2 regions of the Ensifer sp. 38_S197 genome follow, and region 2 is predicted to be linked to the other one. Evidence: riboswitches for the same ligand, from Rfam matches in the RefSeq annotation. Region 2 holds a riboswitch; the other holds the start of a gene.
What was found. A riboswitch is a leader RNA that binds a small molecule or an ion and turns the genes downstream of it on or off. The one in region 2 is predicted to bind cobalamin.

Region 1: it holds a riboswitch for cobalamin, as region 2 does, so the genes downstream of both, AC1Z3V_RS28390 (DUF1636 family protein) here and AC1Z3V_RS21405 (aromatic ring-hydroxylating oxygenase subunit alpha) in region 2, are expected to answer to the same signal.

Annotation. Positions count from the first base shown of each region.
Region 1 covers NZ_JBXOVZ010000002.1:3,168,355-3,177,602, reverse strand. The annotation lists gene AC1Z3V_RS28405 (bifunctional aspartate transaminase/aspartate 4-decarboxylase) at 1-907, opposite strand, end outside; gene aspT (aspartate-alanine antiporter) at 958-2,646, opposite strand; gene AC1Z3V_RS28395 (DUF1330 domain-containing protein) at 3,084-3,377, opposite strand; cobalamin riboswitch at 3,594-3,809, shown strand; gene AC1Z3V_RS28390 (DUF1636 family protein) at 3,915-4,328, shown strand; gene AC1Z3V_RS28385 (ABC transporter ATP-binding protein) at 4,351-5,157, shown strand; gene AC1Z3V_RS28380 (ABC transporter substrate-binding protein) at 5,154-6,107, shown strand; gene AC1Z3V_RS28375 (FecCD family ABC transporter permease) at 6,111-7,178, shown strand; gene AC1Z3V_RS28370 (DUF924 family protein) at 7,308-7,868, shown strand; gene AC1Z3V_RS28365 (mechanosensitive ion channel family protein) at 8,071-9,248, shown strand, end outside.
Region 2 covers NZ_JBXOVZ010000002.1:1,722,036-1,731,283, reverse strand. The annotation lists gene AC1Z3V_RS21430 (transporter) at 1-444, shown strand, start outside; gene AC1Z3V_RS21425 (BA14K family protein) at 490-942, opposite strand; gene AC1Z3V_RS21420 (hypothetical protein) at 1,058-1,282, opposite strand; gene AC1Z3V_RS21415 (glycoside hydrolase family 25 protein) at 1,362-2,507, shown strand; gene AC1Z3V_RS21410 (FAD-binding oxidoreductase) at 2,513-3,607, opposite strand; gene AC1Z3V_RS21405 (aromatic ring-hydroxylating oxygenase subunit alpha) at 3,609-4,853, opposite strand; cobalamin riboswitch at 4,958-5,162, opposite strand; gene AC1Z3V_RS21400 (DUF6656 family protein) at 5,466-6,065, shown strand; gene AC1Z3V_RS21395 (L-threonylcarbamoyladenylate synthase) at 6,145-7,119, shown strand; gene AC1Z3V_RS21390 (FAD-binding oxidoreductase) at 7,245-8,678, shown strand; gene AC1Z3V_RS21385 (DUF1217 domain-containing protein) at 8,733-9,248, opposite strand, start outside.

The DNA.
Region 1 (9,248 bases), 1.4 Mb from region 2:
CGTCGTCGGTGAGGATGATCAGATCGGGGCGCTTGTTGTTGACGAGGTCGACGAGGCGCTTGATCGAATCCGGATCGAGGGCGACGGCGGACGGATTGCCGGGGTTGACCAGGAACAGCGCCTTCACCTCGGGGTTTTCCAGCGCCTTGATGTCCTCGTCGGTGAACTGGAAGCGGTCTTCCTGCTCGGCGCTGACATTGATGGTCTTGAGCGTGTAGTCCTCGAGCTGCGGCATTTCGAGGTAGGGCGTGAAGATCGGCGTGCCGAGCGCGATCGTGTCGCCGGCGTTGAGGATGCGGGCGTTCTTCAGCGCCTTGAAGATGTAGCACATGGCGGCGGTGCCGCCTTCGACCGGGTAGAGGTCGAACTTCACGTCCGGCCGGTGACCGGCGCACATCGCCCACATCAGATATTCGTGGGTGATGATCTCGTTGTGGTGCAGCGCCCGGTCCGGAACCGGATAGTTGTCGCCGATGATCGAGTCGGTCAGTTCGTGGACGAAGGCATCCGCGTCGAAGCCGAAGGTGGTGATGGCGTAGTCGACCGCGCTTTGGAGGGTCTTTGCCGGCGGAACGCCTTCATCCTCATCATCAACGTCGGCCGTCACCTGCAGTTGTTTCTTCACCCATTTCTGGAAGCGCTGATGCGCGCCGTCCTGGGGCGGCATGCCGGCGACGCCGGCCTTCGGGTCGTAATAGGCGCGCTTGGCTTCCGTCAGCGCGAACTGGCCGAGCAGGAAGAAGGCTTCGCGGGCGCGCGTCGCCGTCCAGTTGGGGTTGCCGCGGCCGGCGTTGAGGAAAGCTTTGGCGGATTTCTGCGAGCTCGATTTGGCGAGCTTGATCAGTTCGTCCTTGATCTCGAACGGGCTGAGGTCGGAAATGCTGTCGTAGAAGTTTCTGTCCAACATGATCCACTTCCCTGTGAATTATGAACGATGGTTTGGTTTTCGGACCCGCCTCAGGCGAGCATGATGACGATGACGAGGCCGAAGATGGTGAGCAGCGTGTTGCCGATGGCGTAGGGCATGCCGTAGCCGAGCGCCGGCACCTTGCTCTTGGCCGCCTCCTGGATCATGCCGAGCGCTGCCGTCGTCGTGCGGACGCCGGCGCAGGCGCCGAACAGGATCGCCGGGTGGAAGCGGAAGACGAAGTGGCCGATGAGGACGGAAGCGATCATCGGGATCGAGGTTGCGACCACGCCCCAGATGAAGAGCGAGATGCCGACCTCCTGCAGGCCCGCAACGAAGCCCGGGCCGGCGCCGATGCCGACGACGGCGATGAAGATGTTGAGGCCGAGCGTATTCATCAGCCACAACGCCGGCGAGGGGATCCGGCCGAAGGCGGGATAGGTGGTGCGCAGCCAGCCGAGCACGAGGCCGGCAAGCAGGGCGCCGCCGGACGTCGAAAGGCCGATCGGGATGCCGCCGATCGTCAGTGTCAGCGCACCAATCATCGCGCCGATGAAGAGGCCCCAGCCGAGGAAGGCGATGTCGGTGGTTTCAACCGGACGGTCGGCAAAGCCGAGCGCCTTGATCGCCGCTTCGACATGCCGCCTGGCGCCGCCGATGGTGACGATATCGCCCCGTTCGACGGTGGTGCCCGGCAGGACCGGGATCTCGACCAGCGAGCGCACGATCTTGCGGGCATAGACGCCGCGCGCCCAGTCCTCGGTGCTGACGTCGGCAAGCGTCTTGCCGGCGAGCGCCTTGTTGGTCACGTAGACGTCGACGACCTCGGCTTCGGCGTTGAGGAGTTCCTTGTCCTCGACTTCCGTCAGCTTGGAATCCAGGTTCTCGACAAGCAGGGCTCTCCGACCGGAGAAGGCGACGACGTCGCCCGGCTGCAGCACGGTGTTACCGTCCGCCTCGATGATCTCGTTGCCGCGGCGCAAGCGCTCGACATAGACGCGGATGCCGGGAAGCAGGTTCCTGACCGGCGTTCCGGTGAGGCCGCTCGCCTGATCGATGCGATAGGCCCGGAGCCCGAAATCGTGATAGGCGCGGGTGATGCCCGGCTCGCTGTTTTCGGAGCCGCCGCCGAGCTTTGCCTCATATTCCTTGCAAGCCGCCGGAAGGTCGATGCCGAGAAGCCTGGGCCCGAGCTGGGCGAGGATGATCGCGGAGCCGATCGTGCCCCAGATATAGGTCACCGCATAGGCGATCGGGATCTGGTCGGCAAAGGTCTTGGCCTGCTCCGGCGTCAGCCCGAGCGAATTGATCTGGTCGGTCGCAACGCCGATCGCGGCCGAGATCGTCTGCGAGCCGGCATACATGCCGGCGCCGTAGCCGAGCGGCAGCCCGGCGATCAGCGCGCAGAGATAGGGAACGATGAGGCAGAGCACCAGGACGGAGAGCGCAAAGGCGATCTGCTTCGGACCGTCGGTGCTCAAGCCCCGCACGAATTGCGGGCCGACACCGTAACCGACGGCGAACAGAAAGATCAGGAACAAGGTGGATTTCAGGTCACCGGAAACCTGGATGCCGAGCTGCCCGATGAGAACGCCCGCAAGAAGCGTGGCGGTGACGTTTCCGAGATTGAAGCCCGCGACCTTGATGGGGCCGATCAGGAAACCGATGCCGAGGGCGAGGAAGACGGCAACGGGAGGATAGGTCCGAAGCGTCTCGACGAAGAAGTCAATTGGGTTCACTGCCATCCCCTGTAGAAAGTTGAGTTGCCATCACTTCATTTCGGGACTTGCGCGGCTAGGTTGATTTTCGGTGGCTTGTCGATGCCCGATGCTAGCCTCGTGAATTGTCGCTTCGGCTGCTGGTTTTCTCAACGGCCATAGGGTTACGCGGACGTAACGTACGTTAAACTTCGGGGATTTCGGGCGCAGTGCGGGGCGAAGCGGGGGGCGCGGCCGCGCTTCTGCTCCGATCCGCGGGCGCGCCGCGTCGCGGCAAATTTCGCCGGTTATTCAACTCTGATGTTGCACTCCGTCACGTCAGCTCGTGACGGAAACACATGACGAACGGCCCATGTCGATGGATCCGGAGCACATGGCCCGGCAGCGGCTACATCCGTGCGCCGCGAAGCTCGACGTGACGGTAAAGGCTGGCGTTTGCGGCAGTCTTGCGCTCCGCTTCAGGTGGCGACACCTTCCAGCGTCATGATCCGTGTCTTGGCACAGCGCTCGCGGATCGTCTTCAGGCGTTGATATTCCGGCGATTGGTACCAGGAGAGCAAGGCCTGCATGTCCGGGAACTCGACGATGACGAGCCGGTGCGGCTCCCAGTCGCCCTCGAGGACCTGGGTCGCGCCGCCGCGGCCGAGATAGCGGCCACCATAGCGCGCCTCCGTCGCCGGCACTTCCTGGATGTATTGTTCAAACGCCGCGGCATCCGTGATTTCGACATCCGCGATCAAATAGGCCGCCATGACAGAGCTCCTTTCCGCGCAAGCCAAAGATCAAGGATACGCCATTCGTGCCCCGCCAGCGATGTCCTTGCCCCGGAGAAAGCAGCTGAAGGGCTGACCGCCAATTTTCGCATTGATCTTTGTAATGTTATTTTATAACAGTCCCGCATGACGAAACGCCGCATGTTGATAGATCCGGAGCCCATGCCCCCAGCAGTTGTTTCATCCAGCGATTCATGCGAGGAAGGCGTTGATGGTGCTGCATCCGCGGAAATGCGGAAGCGGCTGAAAAGGGAACACGGAACGGACGACCCTGACGGGACCGAAACCGTGGCTGCCCCCGCAACTGTGAGCGGAAAGCGCATTCACACCATGTCACTGGCGACAAGCCGGGAAGACGTGGATGCGCCGCGACCCGCGAGCCAGGAGACCTGCCATCGAACCGATCAACCACAACGGACGGGGTGTTCCGATGGAAAAGAACTGGCTTCCAAGCGACGGTCATCCGTCGTCCTGCCGTTTCGCCATCTCTTGCCGTCAGTCCCACGGAGAGAGAACATGGCCGAGACGACTTCCCGACAGCACAAGATAACGGTCTCCACCGATTGCCGCTTTACCGGTGGCCCGTGCATGCCCGGCGCCGAGCTCATAAAGCGTCTCAACCGCAGCATTGCCGCGCTCGGCGAGCCGCTCGGTCGCGATTTCTCGATCGCCGGCACGGTCTGCATGGCGGCCTGCACGCGACCCTGCACCATCGCCTTCCAGGCGACGGGCAAGGCGACCTATCTCTTTGGCGGCATTACGCCAGAGGAGGATATCGACGATCTCGTCCGCTTTGCCGCCGCCCATGCCGAGCGCGGCGACGGCATGGCGCGTGCCGCTGACCGGCCGCGCGGGCTTGAAGGCAAGACGCTTGCCCGCATCCCGGCGGCGATGCTCGTCTCCGAAGACGTTGCGGGCCACTTCCAATGACAGCGCGGGGAGGGATGAGACCATGACCTGCACGGCAACAGGAGCCGCACTTCGCGTCGAGGGGCTTTGCTGGGGGCCGCGCCCGGGGCTGAAGCTGGTCGACGGCATGGACTTCGCGATCGAGGCGGGCAGCCGGCTTGCGATCCTCGGGCCGAACGGGGCGGGCAAGACCTCGCTCCTGCGCTGCCTTTACCGGGCGGTGCAGCCGAATGCGGGCCGTATCAAAATCGGCGGCGTCGACCTCTGGTCGATCTCGGCGCGCGAAGCGGCAAAGACGATCGCCGTCGTGCTGCAGGAAATGCCCGGCGATTTTCCCTTCAGCGTGCGCGACGTGGTGATGATGGGGCGTATCCCGCGGCGGGAAGGGCTCAACGGCTGGACCGACACGGACCGCGAGCGCGTGCAGCATGCGCTCTCCCATCTCGATCTCGCCCATCTCGCCGGCCGCCAGTTCTCGACGCTCTCGGGCGGCGAAAAGCAGCGGGTGCTGATCGCCCGGGCGCTTGCCCAGGAGCCGCGCATCATCATCCTGGATGAGCCGACCAACCACCTCGACATCCGCCACCAGCTTGAAATCCTCGAGCTGCTGCAGACGCTGAAGCTGACGATCGTGTCGACGCTGCACGACATCAATCTCGCCGCCGAATTCGCAACCGACGTGGCGATCGTGACGGCGGGGCGCCTGACCGCCTTTGGAACGCCCGAGGAAGTGCTGAGCCCGCGGGCGCTCTCCACCGCCTTCGGCGTCACCGCCACCGCCCACGGCACTGCCGCCGCCGGCAGTGCGCGCTTTTCCTTTTCACTTCCTCGACAGGGATCCATTTCATGAAGATCAATATTGCCTCCTCTACCTTCCTGTTTCTCCTCGCCGCCGCCACGCCCGCGCTCGCCTATCCGGTCACGGTCAAGAGCTGCAACCGCGAGGTCACCTTCGATGCCGCGCCGAAACGGGCGATCGCCAACGACGTCAATCTGGTCGAGATGATGCTGGCCTTGAAACTGCAGGACCGCATGGTCGGCTACACCGGCGTTTCCGGCTGGAAGACGCTGGATGAAAAGCTGCGCGAGGGGGTGAAGGAACTGCCGGAGCTCTCGGAGAAATATCCGACCAAGGAAGTGCTCCTCAACGCCGATGCCGATTTCTTCTTCGCCGGCTGGAACTACGGCATGAAGGTCGGCGGCGAGGTGACGCCCGAGACGCTGGCCCCCTTCAAGATCAATGTCTACGAACTCACCGAGTCCTGCGTCCATGTCATGGCCAGGGAAAAACCCTCGATGGACGACATGTTCGTCGATCTGCTCAATCTCGGACGCATCTTCGGCGTCGAGGATCGGGCCGAGGCGCTGGTCGCGGGTTATCGCAGCCAGCTCGCCGAGATCGCCAAGGCCACTGCCGGCCGCGACAAGCCGACCCGCGTCTTCGTCTATGATTCCGGCGAGGAAAAGCCGTTCACCTCGGGCCGTTTCGGCATCCCGACGGCGATGATCGAGGCCGCCGGTGGCACCAACATCATGGACGATGTCGACAAGAGCTGGGTGGAAGTCTCCTGGGAGCCGGTGATCGATCGCAATCCGGAGGTCGTGGTCATCGTCAACTACGGCGAGGTGAAGGCCGAGGACAAGATCGCCTACATGAAGAACAATCCGGCCTTTGCCAATGTCGATGCGGTCCGGAACGACCGCTTCGTGGTGCTCGATTATGTCGAGGCGACGCCGGGGCCGCGCAACGTCGACGCCATCGCCCGGCTCGCCAAGGCCTTTCACGGCGAAGGCTTGTAACCGATGCTGGCCGAGGATACGTCGTCTGGTCCCGTTGCCGTTTCGCGGGTCGCTCCCGTTCGGGCGATCCGCGGTGGGGTCGGATTGTTCGCGGCCCTGCTGCTGCTTCTCCTCACCGTGACCGCGGGCGTGTCGCTCGGCTCGGCGCCGATCCCGGTCACCACCGTCTGGTCGATCGTCGCAAGCAAGCTCGCGCCCGGCAGTATCGAGGCCTTCTGGTCGGCAGGCCGCGAAAGCATCGTCTGGGACGTGCGCCTGCCGCGGGTCATGCTGGCGGGGCTCGTCGGCGCCGGCCTGGCGCTGACCGGCGCCGTGCTGCAATCGGTCACGCGCAATCCGCTCGCCGATCCGCATCTGCTCGGCGTCTCCTCGGGCGGCGCGCTCGGTGCGATCGTCGCGCTGCTTCACACCGGAATGATCCTCGGTCTTCTCACGGTGCCGCTCTTTGCCTTTGGCGGCGCGCTTCTGGCAACCGTGCTGGTCGCCTTCGTTTCCCGCGCGCTCGGCACCAGCGCCGATCGCCTGGTGCTCGCCGGCGTCGCCGTCGCCTTCGTGCTGACGTCGATCGGCAACCTCATGATCTTCCTCGGTGACCCGCGGGCGACCCACACGGTGATCTTCTGGATGCTCGGCGGCCTTGGCCTCGCGCAATGGCCGCACCTCGTCTATCCGGCGCTGGTGCTCGTCGTCTCGCTTGGCTGGCTGGTCATTCGGTCGCGCGAGATCAACGCGCTTGCCATGGGCGACGAGACGGCGACGACGCTCGGCATTCCCGTGCGCCGCTTCCGCCTGACGCTCTTCATCGTCACCGCGCTCCTGACCGGGGTGATGGTGGCCTTTTCGGGAGCGATCGGCTTCGTCGGGCTGATGGTGCCGCATTTCGTGCGGCTCTTTGCCGGCAGCGACAATGTCCGGGTCATCCCGCTCTCGGCTTTCTTTGGCGCCTTGACGCTGATCATGGCCGACCTCGCGGCCCGCGTCATCATGGCGCCGGAGGACATGCCGATCGGCGTCGTCACCGGCATCGTCGGCGGCATCGCCTTTGTTGCCATCCTCACGCGGCGCGCGTAAGGCGTGCATCGACATTGGGCGTGCGTGCATGGACATGGACCGGTCCGCGCCTATGTCTTAGCGCATGCATGGCTGCCGATCCGGCCTCGAAAGGGGCGGGACGGGCAGAAGAGGGGCACGAGGAAGCAAATGACGAAGGAAGTTGAAATCTGCACGCCAGAGGACGTTTTGAACTTCTGGTTCGGCGAGCTCAGCTATGACGACTGGTTCACGGTGAGCAGCGAACTGGACGACGCCTGCATTCGTCGGTTCCAGGCATCGCACCTGGCGCTCGCCCGCGGGGTGAGCGAGATCTGGCGGGCGACGCCGGAGAACCGGCTGGCGGCGATCATCCTGCTCGACCAGATGCCGCGCAACATGTATCGCGGCACGCCGCTGGCCTTTGCGACCGATTGCCTGGCGCTGCACGAGGCGAAGCTCGCCGTGGGCATCGGCGCCGACATGGCGATCAGGCCGGAGGCGCGCGCCTTCGTCTATCTGCCGTTCGAGCACTCGGAAAACCTGACCGACCAGACCATGTCGGTGAAGCTTTTCACCGAACTCGGCGACGCCGACTATCTCGACTATGCCATCCGCCACCGCGATGTGATCGAACAATTCGGCCGCTTCCCGCACCGCAACGCCTTCCTGGCCCGCGTCTCGACGGACGCCGAGCTTGCCTATCTGGCACAGCCCGGCGCCGGTTTCTGACGAAAAATCCGGCGTCGGTGCGCAATTGGCGGCGGCTTTTGCATCTTTCCGCCGTCTTTCGTATTCACATCGCATTGTGATGACCACTGACGCGATTCCGCATCACGGGTCTCAACCTGCAAGGATCTTGAAATTGCGTTCTGTCGGAAAATTGCCTGCCATTCTCCTCTGCCTGCTGGCGCTTGCCGCCACCGGTCCGGTCATGGCGCAAAAGCCGACGCAGCCGGCACAGGCGACGGGCCAGAACGCAGCACAGCCGGCACAGAAGGCGGCGCCCGCTCAGTCCGGCCAGAACGCCGCCCAGCCGGCCGCCAAGACGGCGCCGGCGCAGGAAGGTGCGCAACCCGCTGACAATAGTGCGACTCCCGGCGCTGCCGCCGAGCCGGCCGCGACGACCGCCCAGCCCGCGCAAACGGCAACGCCGCCCGCCGGCGAGCCGGTGCCGGCCGATGCCGCGCCACCGGCTCAAACCCAGGCGACCGAGCAGCTCGCCAAGGCCGGCGAAGAGCTCAAGCGGCTGACCGACCTCGTCGACAAGGCGAAGGACGACGATACCGCGCTTGCGGAACTGAAGGTGCAGGTCGATGCGCTCTCGAAACAGATCATCGGCGTATCGGTCTCGACCCGTCCGCGCTTCGACGAGATCAAGGCGCGGCTCACCGAACTCGGCGATCCGCCGGGCGAGGGGCAGCCGCCGGAGGCCGACATCGTGTCCGCCGAGCGCAAGCGGCTCGTCGCCGAGCGCGGCGCCATCAACGCGCTGACCGGCGAGGCCGAGGGGCTCTCGGTGCAGTCGACCAAGCTTTCCAACGCGATTACGGCCACGCGCCGCGCGCTGTTTTCGAACACGCTGCTGAAGAACACCGAAGTCTCCGGCACCATGTTCAACGATGCCCTGTCGGCGACGGCCGACGAGACCCGCGTGCTCACCCGCAGCGTCACGAGCTGGCTGAGCTTTGCCTGGAACTACAAGCGCGTGCAGTTGCTGACGGCGCTGTTCCTGTCGCTGCTGGCGGCGCTGGTCTTCCTCGCCGGCAGCCGCAGGCTCTTCCGCCCCTGGATCCAGCACGATATCACCGACGAGGAGCCGAGCTACTTCCGGCGTCTGTCGGTGGCCTTCTGGTCGACCATGATACCGACGCTGGCTTCCGCCGCATTCGCCGTGTCGAGCTTCTTCTTCATGCGCTCGTTCAACGTGCTTCGCTCCGACATCGAGCCGATCGTCGCGATCACGCTCGGCGTCAGCGTGGTGGTGTTCTTCATCACCCGGCTTGCCCAGGCGGTGCTTTCACCGAGCGATGCGCGCTGGCGGCTGGTCCGGGTCTCCGACCGCGGCGCCAGGATGCTGATGGCCACGATCTTCGCCATGGCGCTGGTCAA
Region 2 (9,248 bases):
GGGCATCGACAGCAGCCAGGCCTCGCGCCGCTGCGCCGTACGGTCGTGCGGCTTCACCGCCATCTGCGCACGATCCTGGCCTTGCTGAGACGGGCTGCCGCCTCGGACGAAGACGAGGTGCCGCCCGGTTTCATCGACGCCGCCGAGCGGCTTTCAGACCGGCTCGAAACGGTTGACCGCGACGTCTTCGCCCTGCAGGAACGGGCGCGTCTGCTGCACGAGGAGATCGACAGCAAGATTTCCTCGGAAACCAACCGGCACCTCTACATCCTGTCGCTGATGACCGCTTTCCTGCTGCCGCCGACGCTCGTCACCGGCTTCTTCGGCATGAATACCGGGGCGCTGCCCTTCGCCGATGGCACCGGCACGCTCTATGCGGCGCTGTTCATCGGGCTCTCCATGGGCTTTGCCTGGTGGATCCTGAGGCGGATCGGGATTCTGTGAGCCTGCGAGGGAGGGCCGGAAGCGGAAGCCCCGGCCCGCTCACCCTTAGCTATAAGGCGAGTAGCATTGCCGGCGCGGGCCGCCATAGGGCTGGTAGGTATTGTCGTAGGCCCTGTAGGAACGGTAACGGTCATAGCACCACTGCACATGACGGTTGCCATAGCCGGCAGCAGGACGCTCGTAGCGTGGCGGCTGGGCGATCGCCCCGCCGATGATTACGCCGGCACTGAAGGCAGCCATCGGGTACCACCAACCGTCATAGTAGCGATAGCCCGGGCGATGGTAGCGATAGCCGCGATAGCCGTTGTAGTAGTAATAGTTGCCGCGGCGTTCATAGCCCGGCCGGCGATACTGAACGTTCGTCGCATCGTTCGGCCGTTCGACGCGCGTCGGCGCCGGCATGAACGCCTGCGACGGGGCCGCGGACGTCATCAGGATTGCCGCGGCAATGATCGAAGAAAACCACCGGCTCTTCCCGGTCCTCAGAAAAATCTTCATTAAAACCTCCGTAACCGAATCCACGCTCCGCAGTACACCGAGAAATTGGGCAACCGCGGCACCTTGAGCCTTTTCATGATTTCCCCCGGATCGTTGCAAAACCGGGGGACGCCCCTCAGCCGGGAAACCCGAAACCACCGAGCAACGTGTAAGCCACCGGTTTTGTTCCATATTCAGGCGTCGCGGCCCACGCTCCCGCACAAGAGATCGCCAGCGGCAGGCCGGTAACAGCGACGGTTTCGATCCACCTGTTGATCGGTCTGCCGGCATCCACGCCCTCTTGCGACACACCAATATTATGAAAGATATTGCTCATATACAGCCGGAGGTCGGTATACATTCACGCGCCGCTCCAGCACAGTCCTGCTCGGGGGCTGAGATTTACGATGCATTAACGATACTGTCGGCAATCTCAGAGAATGGCTAAGCGGTATATCTCCACCACAGGGATGATTCTGCGCCTCGCGACCTTCCTGGGTCTGATTTTCGCGGCGGCGACCGCACGCGCCGGTGAACTGGAACCCTGGAAGACAAAGTCGAATTCCATCATCGTCGACGCCTATGAAATGAACAGCATCGACTGGGAAGTCATGCTCGCCGACAAGCGCATCTCCGGCTTCATCGCCAAGGCCTCCGACGGTTTGCCGGAGAGCTTCTCCTGCACCGGCGACCACAATGGCGACACCTTCAACCACTGCAAGACCATGTGGCGCAAATACGCGGTCAGCCGCGAGCTCTATCAGACCCGGCGCATGATCGCCCGCTCGCACGGGCTGCTATGGGGCGCCTACCATCTCGCCCGTCCCGGCAACCCCGTGGACCAGGCGAACCATTTCCTCGACTACGCCGAGCCGCGCGACGACGAACTGATGGTTCTCGATCTCGAAGGCATCGATCCCGACAAATACATGTCGCTCGAGGATGCCGCCATCTTCGCCGGCCACATCAAAACCCGGACGGGACGCTATCCGATCCTCTATACCAACCACATCACGGCCCAATACATCGCCACGCACCGCGCCAAGCACCGGCTGCTATCGCGCCTGCCGCTCTGGTATGCGCGCTACAAGCCGGATATCCGCCAGGTCTTCCCGATGGGCAACTGGGACAGCTATGCGCTGTGGCAGTTCTCCTCCGGCGTCAATTGCGGCAAGCGACGCTGTCCCTATCGTGTGCCCGGCACCTTGGACGACATCGACGTGAATGTCGCAGCGATGTCGCCGCTGGCGCTGAAGGCGATCTGGGCGCAAGGCGCGTTGCTGCCGGAAAAACCAATGCCGATCACCCTCGTCGCGCAAGCTGCGCAAGGGACCGGAGTGCACGCGGTCGCACGGGCGGCCGCAACGCTTGGCGAGCCACTGCTCGTCAGCCGTGCCGGCGCCACGAGCAGCGCCGGCAGCAGCGTCGACATGCTGGTGACCGGGTCGATCGATTTCGCCCGCCACGAGCGCGCCCTGCAGGTGGCAGTCGCGGCCGATGACGCCGCGCAGGGCGGATGCCCCAAGCCATCGACCGGCAGCCCAGGGCTCGCCACCGCCCAGCCACCGCCCTGTAGCACGCCCTAGCCCCTTCAGGCTTCGATCTGGACATCTCCCAGCGGCCGCGAGCAGCAGGCGAGGATGTAGCCCTCGTCGATCTCGTCATCAAGAATGCCGCCATTGTGGCTCATCTCGACTTCGCCTGCGACCTTCATTACACGGCAGGTGCCGCAGATGCCGCCCTCGCAGGCAGCACCGATCCGCACACCGTTGGCGCGGGCCGTCTGCAGGATCGTCTGGCCGGGCTTTGCCACCACTTCCTTGCCGCTCATGGTGAAGGCAACCTTGGCCACCTGGCCCTCGCCGTCGTCGCCGATACCAGCGCGCACGGCGATTTCTTCCGCAGCAGGCGCGGCCGCCGGCTGGAAGCTCTCCTCGTGATAGCGGCTCATGTCGAAACCGGCTGCCTTCAGCATCTCGCGCACACCGCGCATGAAGGGTTCCGGCCCGCAGCAGAACACCGTGCGTTCCAGGAAGTCGGGAGCGAGCAACGGCAACTTGGCACCGTCGATGCGGCCACGCAGGCCATGCCAACCGTGGCGCGCCTCATGTCCCTCGACGATGAAGCCGAGGTTCAGCCCGGACATCTGCGTTGCCAGGACTTCGAGCTCCGAGCGGAACAAAAGATCCTCCGGCCGACGGGCGCAGGAGATGAAGGTGACGTCCGTCTCCGGCACGCAGTCCGCCATCCAGCGGGTCATCGACATCATCGGCGTGATGCCGGAGCCGGCCGAGATGAACAGGTACTTATCGCCCGGATGGCGGACGAAGCTGAAATCGCCGAGCGGCCCGAAGGCCCTCAGCTTCATGCCGGGCTTGAGATGGTCGAACATCCAGCGGGTGCCGATGCTGTCGGCCTGTGCCTTCACCGTGACCGCGATCGAGAGCGGCCGCGATGGCGTCGACGACAGGGTATAGGTGCGCATGACCGGTTCGTCCGCGACCGGCAGTTCGAGCGTCACGAACTGGCCGGGCAGGTAGCGAAACCAGGCTGGCTTCTCCGCGCGGAAGGTGAAGGTGATGACGTCGGCGGTCTCGACGACCGCCGACGTGCATTCGAGCATCTGCTGCCGGTCGATCCAGACATGCAGTTCGTCGAAATGGTGGAAGGAGGGTGCCATCTGCATGTCAGGCGACCTTCGACAACGGAGCCGCATCGCCCTCGAGGCGCTGCTCCATGAACTTGCAGTACCATTCGACGAACTGCATTACGCCGCCTTCATGCTCCGGCGAATAGGGGCCGGATTCATAGGCCGGCGACCGGATGCCGAAGGCGTTTTCCTCGACGATCTGGCGATCCTGGTCGTTGGTCTCGGTCCAGACATGGGTCAGGTCATCGAGTGTATAGTCGACGCCTTCGACCGCATCCTTGTTGACCAGCCACTTCGTCGTCACTTGCGTGAGCTCCGGCCCGAGCGGCAGCACGCGGAAGGTGATGGCGTGATCGGAAAGCACATGGTTCCAGGTGGTCGGGTAATGGAACATCAGGAGCGTGCCGATCTGCTTCTGCCGGACATCGGCTGACAGCGCGCGTTTAACGGCGGGCGCACCCGACATCGTATAGCTTTCGGCATCATCGACCAGCGGCATGCGCGCGGCGCGGAACTGGCCGGTCGGCGACATCCGGAACTCGCTCGGCAGGCCCTCTGCCTCGCATTTCGCCCAGTGAGCGGCAATCACCGGATCGTCCTTGGCGCCCTGCACCCCGGTCGCGGTCGGCGCTTCCGGATATGTGCGGCAGAGTTCAGGGTGATTGGCGGCGCAATGGTAGCACTCGCGGTTGTTTTCCCAGACGAGCTTCCAGTTGCCCTTCTCGATGATGGTGCTTTCGAAGGCAACCTTGGTCTCCCCAAGCCGGTGGGGAGCGAGATAGGGGGTGACCAGTTCACGGAAGGCCGCGAAATCCGCCGGTGTCTCCGACAGGTTGATGAAGATGTAGCCGCCGACCGTCTCGCAGTGGATCGGTTTCAGGCTGTGGGCCGCCTTGTCGAAGTCCTCGCCCATCTGGCGCGCGAAGAGCAGCGAGCCATCGAGTTCGTAAGTCCACTGATGATAGGGACAGACGAGCTTCGCCGAGGACCCCTTGTGCTGCGTGCAGACGCGGGAACCGCGGTGCCGGCAGGAATTGTGGAGCGCGCGGATCGTACCCTGGCGATCGCGGGTGACGACGACGGGAAAATCGCCGACCTGGACGGTGAAATAGTTGCCGGCCCGCGGGATCTCGCAGTCATGGCCGATGAACAGCCAGTCCTTGTACCAGATGTTTTCCAGATCCTGCCGGTAATAGTCGGGATCGATGTAGAAGGCCCGATCGAGGCTGTAGCCGTCACGCCGGCCCTTCAGCTTGCGAAGCATATCGGTCTTGGTATCCATGTCCTGTCCTCATGCGCCATGTTTCGGAGAGGCAGGACAGGAACCCGCACGGGCGCGCACCCATGCGTTTCAGGCTCCGATCCGGCTGCCCGCCGCAACCCGTTACGGTTATGTCCGTCAAGGCTGGTTTCCGGGCTCAGGAGCCGTCCTTTGCGGACCAGCCCGGCGCCTTCCCGGACGGAACCGTCCAGTGGCCTTTTGCCGAGGCTTTCGCTCCACCACCGTTGCGGGGGCAGCGCCGGGATTTGACCGGCTTCCCAATTCTCCGCCTTCCCCTCGGAAGACGACACCTTGAGCAAGGATATGTAAGCGCGGAAGGCACCCTGGCAGGCGCCGGATAGCGACATCCAATTCCAGAATGACGACACAGTGGAAACCGTCCCCCTTGAACGGAGTCGAAAATTTTTCTATTTATAAACAGATAGATAGATCAAATATTGGGCATATGCCACTTTTCGCGGCCGATATGGCGCAGGCACGGGAAGACTTCGCCCGTTTGCGACATTTTCATGAAAGTGCCGGCGCATCTTCCGCCAACGAAAGGAAATCCTTCATTAACCATAAGGCACTAGGCTTGCCGGCGGACGAAGATGTCCGGCAGGCAGATGGCGCATGGCAAAATTCAGATATTACGACGCAGCGGCCGAGAAGCCGCCGGCCGTCGTGCCGAAGACGGCGGTTCACAGCGAGTTCCTGCGCACCGGCAGGATCAACCGCCGGCAATGGGCGCCGAGCGAACGACGGTATCTGAGTTATGAGGAAGTCGCGGACAGAACCGCCAAGAAGCTCGCGACCGCCGGCGACACGACGCACAAGCGGATCAACGGCTTTCACGCCTCGATCCAGTTCCCGAAGCTGATCTTCCACCGCACGCTCGTCGGCAAGCCGCATCTCGGCTATTGCCATGTGACGGCGGCGCGGACGGCGGTCACGCCTTCCAAGTACATCACCTGGTCGTTCTATTTCGCCAATTTCTTCAGCGACCTTGGTGACGAGACCCATTTCTTCGACCGCATCCAGAGCGGCTATTCCCGCATGTATTTTGCCGTCGCGATCGAGCCGAGCGCCGAAGACGGACAGATGGTCATCAACCGCAACGTCCGCGACAACGGACTGCTCTTTCGCACCGACGACCCCAAGGTTGCTCTCAAGAACGTGCTGATGCTGGGTGCCCGGGACGACGCGCTGCGCCGCATCATCCGCAGCCTCTGAGCCAGTAACCGTTTCCCGCAAAGAAAATCGTTCTGTTTTCCCGGCACGTCCGCTAAGGAAGCGGCGGAAAGGAAACGGCATGGCAGAGATCATCGACACGGGCATTGAACCGGACCGCGCAATCGAACGCGCCTGCGCCGTTCTTGCCGAAGGCGAGCCGGTCGCCATTCCCACCGAAACCGTCTATGGCCTTGCCGCCGACGCGACCAACCCCGATGCGATCAGCCGCATCTACGAGATGAAGGGCCGGCCGCGTTTCAATCCGCTGATCTCGCATGTTTCCGACATGGCCATGGCCGAGGCTCATGTGCGCTTCGACCCCGTGTCCCGACGCCTGGCGGAAGCATTCTGGCCCGGCCCCCTGACATTGATCCTGCCGCAGCGGCCTGAGAGCACCGTGCATGCACTCGCCTCGGCCGGCCTCGACACGCTTGGCATCCGCATGCCCGACGGCTTCTCGCGGCGGGTGATCGCACGGTTCGGGCGACCGCTCGCCGCGCCCAGCGCCAATACCTCGGGCAAGATCAGCCCGACCAGTGCGGCCCATGTCGACGCCGATCTCGGCGAGAAACTGAAGCTGATCCTCGATGCCGGCCCGGCCGAAATCGGCCTGGAGTCCACGATCATCAAGGTCGACGGCGACGAGATCCGGCTGCTGCGCCCGGGCGGTCTGGATGCCGCCGAGATCGAGCGCCTGCTCGATCGTCCGGTGATCCGACCGGAAACGGCGGGCGCAACGATCGAGGCGCCGGGCATGCTGGCCTCCCATTACGCGCCGGGCGCTGCCGTGAGGCTTGATGCCACCGATGTGCGCAGCGGTGAGGCGCTGATCCGCTTCGGTGGCGACCGGATCGCCAACGAGGAACAAGCGGCCGTGGTTCTCGATCTCAGCCCGACCGGAAGTCTTCGCGAAGCGGCAGCCAATCTCTTCGACTACATGAAGCGCGCGGACGCCAGCGGCGCTGCGACGATCGCCTTCGGGCCGATCCCTTCGGAAGGGTTGGGAGAAGCGATCATCGATCGGCTGCAGCGGGCGGCGGCACCGCGCGGGTGAGCTTGCGTGCGGCATCTCCTCCGCACCGCGATTGCGGTTATGATCGCAGTCGATACGAACCGAGGATCGTGTCTTCAGATCGACCGGTCCGATAGCGCGCGCAGGCGCCATATGAAGGCAGGCCCATGACGACCCTTCCCTCCCCCGAACTCATCGCCTCCTTCGTCAAGATCGTCGGCAGCGCCAATGCGCTCACCGCCGAAGCGGACAAGGCCCGCTATCTCGTCGAATCCCGCGGCCTCTATCGCGGCACGACGCCGATGGTGCTTCGTCCCGGCTCGGTCGACGAGGTCTCGCGCATCATGAAACTCGCCAGCGCGACCCGCACGGCGATCGTGCCGCAGGGTGGCAATACCGGCCATGTCGCCGGCCAGATCCCACGGGAAGGCAAGGCGGATATCGTGCTTTCGCTCGAACGGCTGAACCGGATTCGCGACGTCGACCCGGTGGGCAACGTGATCGTGGCGGACGCCGGCTGCATTCTCGCCGACATCCAGAAGGCGGCGGACGACCACAATCGCCTGTTCCCGCTGTCGCTCGGATCGGAAGGCTCCGCCCGCATTGGCGGCAATCTCTCCACCAATGCCGGCGGCACGGCGGTGCTCGCCTATGGCAATATGCGCCAACTCTGCCTCGGCCTCGAAGTGGTGTTGCCGACCGGCGAAATCTGGGACGGGTTGCGCCGGCTGAAGAAGGATAATACCGGCTACGACCTGCGCGACCTCTTCATCGGCGCTGAGGGCACGCTTGGCATCATCACCGGTGCCGTGCTCAAGCTCTTTCCGAAACCGCTCGGCCACCAGGTGGCTTTCGCCGGCGTCGGCAGCGTCGAGCATGCGCTCGCCCTCTTCGAGAAGGCCTCCAGTCTTTGCGGGCCGGCGCTGACGGGGTTCGAACTCATGCCGCGGCTCGGCGTCGAATTCACGACAAAGCACATTCCCGGCGTCCGCGACCCGCTGGAAACCGTCCATCCCTGGTATGCGCTGATCGACATCTCCGCCTCTGATTCGGCCGAAAGCGCCGAGCGGATGGTCAACGACCTCCTGGAACAGGGATTTGCAGCCGGCCTCGTCGAAAATGCCGTGATCGCTGCCAACGAGACGCAAGGCAAGGCGCTGTGGCATATGCGCGAAAGCATGTCGCCGGCGCAGAAGCCCGAGGGCGGCTCGATCAAGCACGACGTTTCGGTGCCCGTCTCCAGCGTTCCCGCCTTCATGAAGGATGCGGATGCCGCTGTCATGAAGGCAATCCCCGGCGGGCGCATCTGCTCCTTCGGCCACATGGGCGACGGCAACATCCACTACAACATCTCGCAGCCGGTCGGCGCCGACAAACAAGCCTTCCTCGATCGCTGGCGCGAGATCAACGCGATCGTCCACGGCATCGTTCTCAAGTACAACGGCTCGATCTCGGCCGAGCATGGCATCGGCCAGTTGAAGCGCGACGAACTCGCGGAGATCCGGTCGCCGATCGAGATCGAGCTGATGCAACGGATCAAGCACGCCTTCGATCCGGCGGGCATCATGAACCCTGACAAGGTGTTGCGCGCGGATCGGTGATTGCGGACAGTCTTATGCTGCAGGCTTGCGCACCTGGACTTCAGGCGACCCGTGTCAGCGACCACCTGCGCGTAATTGCGAGAGGGACAAGAGCGTCTCGGCGCTGACGCCGCCACCGCCGCTACCGCTGAGGATCGCCAGCCCCGGTGAAACGTCCGTGTTGTTTTCGACGTCATAAAGCGCCGTGAACCGCTGCAGGAGCTTCCCGAGCTTCGCAGGGTCCTGCAGATCCTTGATGTCGATGACGCGCTCGATATATGCGGCCTGCGCCTCGATCTTGGCATTCTGCAGGCCCTCCGGCATGCTGTAGGCCGTCTTGATAACCTGGAACAGGGCGGTCTCGGCCAGGATGTCGTAGGCCGTGTTGATCTCCGGGGCCTTGCGCTTGAAATAGAGCGCCAGGCGAACACCGCCGTTGTCGGCGCCTTCCGACTCCTCGAGCGACTGATTGAGATAGAGGTCGACCGTGGTGATCAGCCCGCGCCGGGTCTGGATCTGGCCGGCTTCGCCCCGGACGATCTTACCGGCTGTGTCGAAGTTGAAGGAGGCGACGATCTCGCGATATCTGAG